2 regions of the Streptomyces sp. NPDC050264 genome follow, and region 2 is predicted to be linked to the other one. Evidence: riboswitches for the same ligand, from Rfam matches in the RefSeq annotation. Region 2 holds a riboswitch; the other holds the start of a gene.
What was found. A riboswitch is a leader RNA that binds a small molecule or an ion and turns the genes downstream of it on or off. The one in region 2 is predicted to bind S-adenosylmethionine.
Positions count from the first base shown of each region.

Region 1: it holds a riboswitch for S-adenosylmethionine, as region 2 does, so the genes downstream of both, AB0J02_RS00005 (aminotransferase class V-fold PLP-dependent enzyme) here and thrC (threonine synthase) in region 2, are expected to answer to the same signal.

Region 1 covers NZ_JBFAKV010000001.1:157-2,543, reverse strand. The annotation lists gene trpD (anthranilate phosphoribosyltransferase) at 1-581, shown strand, start outside; SAM riboswitch class IV at 677-794, shown strand; gene AB0J02_RS00005 (aminotransferase class V-fold PLP-dependent enzyme) at 1,016-2,387, shown strand, end outside.
Region 2 covers NZ_JBFAKV010000004.1:317,575-319,961, reverse strand. The annotation lists gene AB0J02_RS08970 (hypothetical protein) at 1-53, opposite strand, end outside; gene AB0J02_RS08965 (glucosyl-3-phosphoglycerate synthase) at 93-1,040, opposite strand; SAM riboswitch class I at 1,206-1,360, shown strand; gene thrC (threonine synthase) at 1,379-2,387, shown strand, end outside.

The DNA.
Region 1 (2,387 bases), on a different contig from region 2:
CCTTCTGCTTCGCCGTGAAGTTCCACCCGGCGCTGCGGTACGCGGGCGCGGCACGCAGCCAGCTCGGCATCCGGACCGTCTTCAACCTGCTGGGCCCGCTGACCAACCCGGCGCGGGTGCGGTCGCAGGCGGTCGGCGTCGCCGACGCGCGGATGGCGCCCATCGTGGCCGGTGTCTTCGCCGAGCGCGGCAACTCCTCCCTCGTCTTCCGCGGCGACGACGGGCTCGACGAGCTGACCACCACGGCCACCTCCCGGGTCTGGGTCGTCCGCGACGGGGCCGTGCGCGAGGAGTCCTTCGACCCGCGGGACGTGGCCCTCGACCTGGTGCCCGTGGAGGCGCTGCGCGGCGCGGACGCCTCGTACAACGCGGAGGTCGCGCGGCGGCTGCTCGACGGGGAGCGCGGGCCCGTGCGCGACGCGGTGCTGCTGAACTCGGCCGCCGCGCTCGTCGCCGTCCGGCCGGGCACGGGGACGCTCGCCGAGCAGATCCGGGCCGCCATGGACCGCGCGGCCGAGTCGATCGACTCCGGCGCGGCCAAGGCGACCCTGGAGCGCTGGGTGACGGCCAGCCACCGCTGAGAACCGGCGAACGGCGCGTGTGTGACGCGGGGCGCAGTCCACGATCCGGACTGCGCCCTTGCCGTACCGGGAAGATATGGCAGGATGCTTTTCAAGGTCATGAGTGACAGCGATCGAGGCCCCAGCCCGCTGTCCGGCAACCCTCCGTCCGTGGCGGGGTGCCCTGGGTGAAGACCAGGCCGCAAGCAGCAAGGCTTGCGGCAAGCGCGGACCCCTCGCGAACTCCTAGGGGTCCTGGGTCGTTTGAGGGAGCAGTCTCGTGAGCAAGCGAATGTGCTAGGGCCGAGCGGCCCCTTCTTCACCATCTCCAGCACCCTCCGCATGGCCGTGTACGCGCCGTGCGTCGAGGTCAATTCCCGTACGCCATAAGCCGGTTGTCGGCTGCCGTGCGGGCTCCTCACAGCCACTTCGCCTTGTCATGCCGGGAGACAGCCATGTCCGCTCACACTGCCGCCGCCACCAGCGTTTCCGCCGTCGACTCCGCCGACCCCGCCTGTGGGGCGCCGCTGCCGGTGCTCGGCCGGGACGTGACCGTGCCGCTGGTCACCGGGGGCGAGGTGACGTACGGCGCCCTCGACTACGCCGCCAGCGCGCCGGCCCTGCAGCGTGTGTGGGACGACGTCGCGGCCTACGCGCCGTACTACGGCAGCGTGCACCGCGGCGCCGGCTACCTCTCCCAGCTGTCGACCGACCTCTTCGAGAACTCCCGGGTCACCGTCGCCGAGTTCCTCGACTGCCGTGAGGACGACCAGGTCGTCTTCACCCGCTCCACCACCGACTCGCTCAACCTGCTGGCCGCCGCGCTCCCCGCCGACTGCCAGGTCTTCGTCTTCGAGACCGAGCACCACGCGTCGCTGCTGCCCTGGCGGAACGCCCGGGTGACGTACCTGAACGCGCCGCGCACCCCCGGCGAGGCCGTCGAGACCCTGGAGCGGGCCCTCGCCGAGCGCGACCCCGCGGGCCCCGCCCTGGTCTGCGTCACCGGTGCCTCGAACGTCACCGGTGAGATCTGGCCGGTGCGCGAGCTGGCGGCGGCCGCTCACGCGCACGGTGCCCGCATCGTGCTCGACGCCGCCCAGCTCGCGCCCCACCACCCCGTCTCCGTACAGGAGTTGGACGTCGACTGGGTCGCCTTCTCCGGACACAAGCTGTACGCCCCGTTCGGCTCGGGTGTGCTCGCCGGGCGCTCCGACTGGCTGCGCGCGTCCGAGCCGTACCTCGCCGGCGGCGGCGCCTCCCGCAAGGTCGCGCGGCGCGTCGACGGCGGCGTGGACGTCGAGTGGCACGACAGCGCCGCGCGGCACGAGGCCGGGTCGCCGAACGTGATCGGCGTGTACTCCATCGCCTCCGCCTGCAAGGCGCTGACCGAGGCCGGATTCGACAACCTGGTCGCCCGTGAGCAGTCCCTGATCCGCACGGTCCGCGCCGGGCTCGCGGAGGTTCCCGAGGTGAAGGTGCTCTCGCTGTTCGGGGACGACGCCCCGCGGGTCGGCGTCATCTCGTTCGTGGTCGAGGGATGGAACTCCTCGCACTTCGCCGCCGCGCTCTCCGCCGAGTACGGCATCGGCGTACGGGACGGCCTGTTCTGCGCCCACCCGCTTGTGCGCACGCTGCTCGGCTCCGACCCGCAGACGCAGGGAGAGTGCGGGGCGCCGGAGGCGGCGCCGGGGGAGAAGTCGCTGAACGCGATCCGGGTCAGCTTCGGGGCCGGGACGCCGGACGAGCACGTGGAGCGGTTCATCGCGGCCGTGAAGGAACTGGTCCGGGACGGCGCCGCCTGGAGCTACCGCACCGAAGAGGGCCGCT
Region 2 (2,387 bases):
GCCGTCGCTGTCGCGGCGAGTGCCGCCATGCCCTTGAGATGTCTAAGCCACATAAGTGGGCAATCTAGGCAATAAGCATGATGATCCCGTGATTACGCCACGCGACGCTCCGCATACTCACCGATCTCGGTCATCGGGGGCCGCTCCTCCGTGTCCACCGGGTACGTCCTCGGCTCGAAGCCGTGCTCGCCGCGCTCGAACTGGGTGAGTACGGGCCGCACCAGATGGCCGCGCGCCAGCCGCAGCTGCGCCGTGCGGTAGATCGCCGTGGCCATCCGCCCGAGCGCCTGCCCGTCCTGGTGCCGGTGCTTGCGCACCCCGACGTCGACCTGGGCCAGCGCGTCCAGGCCCACGGTGTGCAGCGCGTCCACGAGCAGCCCCAGCTCGACGCCGTACCCGACGGGGAACGGCAGCCGCTCCAGGAGCGACCTGCGGGCCGCGTACTCGCCGCCCAACGGCTGGACGAATCCGGCCAGTTGGGGCCAGTGCAGATTGAGGACCGGGCGGGCCATCAGCTCCGTGACGCGACCGCCCTGCCCCGCGGCCCCGTCCAGCGGGCGGTCGTACATGGCCTTCACGAAGTCCACGTCCGGTTCGGTGAGCAGCGGTCCGACGATCCCGGTGACGAAGTCCGCCGAGAACTCCTTCAGGTCCGCGTCGACGAAGCACACGATGTCGCCGGACGTGACGAACAGGGAACGCCACAGCACCTCGCCCTTGCCGGGCCGGGCCGGGATGCGCGGCAGGATCGTGTCCCGGTGCACGACGCGCGCCCCGGCCGCCGCGGCGACCTCGGAGGTGCGGTCCGTGGAACCGGAGTCCACGACCACCAGCTCGTCGACGAGCGGTACCGCCTCCGTCATCAGCTCGCGCCGGATCGCGGTGACGATGGCGCCGACCGTCTCCTGCTCGTCGAGCGCGGGCAGCACCACGCTCACCTTCTGGCCGGATGCCCGCTTCGCGGCGATCAGCTGCTGCGGCGGGCGGTCGGCCACGGACCAGGAGCGCCTGCTCAGCCAGTGTTCGACTTCTTCCAGCACGGTCTGTGGCTCCTCAGCGGCGGGGCGGTATCGGTGGATGTGATCCATCTCGCGGTTCGGACGACTATCTCAAGGGTCCGGGCCTTCGGTTACAGTCTTGAACAAGGCCGGTGACCATCGCATGTCGGGGTCACCGCCACATAACCGCTCCACATAATCGAATACCGCTCATCCAGAGGGGCAGAGGGATACGGCCCGTTGAAGCCCCGGCAACCCTCCAGCCGGTCTCGTACGCACATCGAAGTGCGCCCGCGAGGCTCCCGGCTCGGGAAGGTGCCAAATCCGTCTCGTGGCGAGATGCGCCGCGAGGAAGATGAGGAGAAAGGGCCTCGCCTCTCATGGCTGTACAGACTGTCGCCACTACCGACGCCGCCACGGACACCACCGCGAAGACCGTCGATCTGGGCCCCGCGTCCGGCCTCTCCTGCCGCGAGTGCGGCACCAGGTTCGAGCTCGGGCCGATCTTCGCCTGCGTCGAGTGTTTCGGGCCTCTGGAAGTCGCGTACGACCTGCCCGTCGGCGACCCTGAGGCGCTCCGCAAGCAGATCGAGGCGGGCCCGGCCAACCTCTGGCGCTACGCCCCCCTGCTGCCCGTCCCGGCCGACGTCGCCGAGAAGCCGAACCTGAACCCCGGCTGGACCAAGCTCGTCAAGGCCGACAACCTCGCCCGTGAACTCGGCGTCGAGCAGGGCAAGTTGTTCGTCAAGGACGACTCCGGCAACCCCACGCACTCCTTCAAGGACCGCGTCGTCGCGCAGGCCATCGAGGCCGCGCGCGCCTTCGGCTTCACCACCCTCTCCTGCTCCTCGACGGGCAACCTGGCCGGCGCCGTGGGCGCCGCCGCCGCCCGCGCCGGCTTCCGCTCGTGCGTGTTCATCCCGCACGACCTGGAGCAGGGCAAGGTCGTCATGGCCAGTGTCTACGGCGGTGACCTCGTCGCCATCGAGGGCAACTACGACGACGTGAACCGCTTCTGCTCCGAGCTCATCGGCGACCCGCTGGGCGAGGGCTGGGGCTTCGTGAACGTGAACCTGCGCCCGTACTACGGCGAAGGCTCCAAGACCCTCGCCTACGAGATCTGCGAGCAGCTCGGCTGGCGGCTGCCGGACCAGCTGGTCATCCCGATCGCGTCCGGCTCGCAGTTCACGAAGATCGACAAGGGGCTGCAGGAGCTGATCAAGCTCGGGCTCGTCGAGGACAAGCCGTACAAGCTGTTCGGCGCCCAGGCCGAGGGCTGCTCGCCGGTCTCCGTCGCCTACAAGGGCGGCCACGACGTCGTCCGTCCGCAGAAGCCCGACACCATCGCCAAGTCGCTCGCCATCGGCAACCCGGCCGACGGTCCGTACG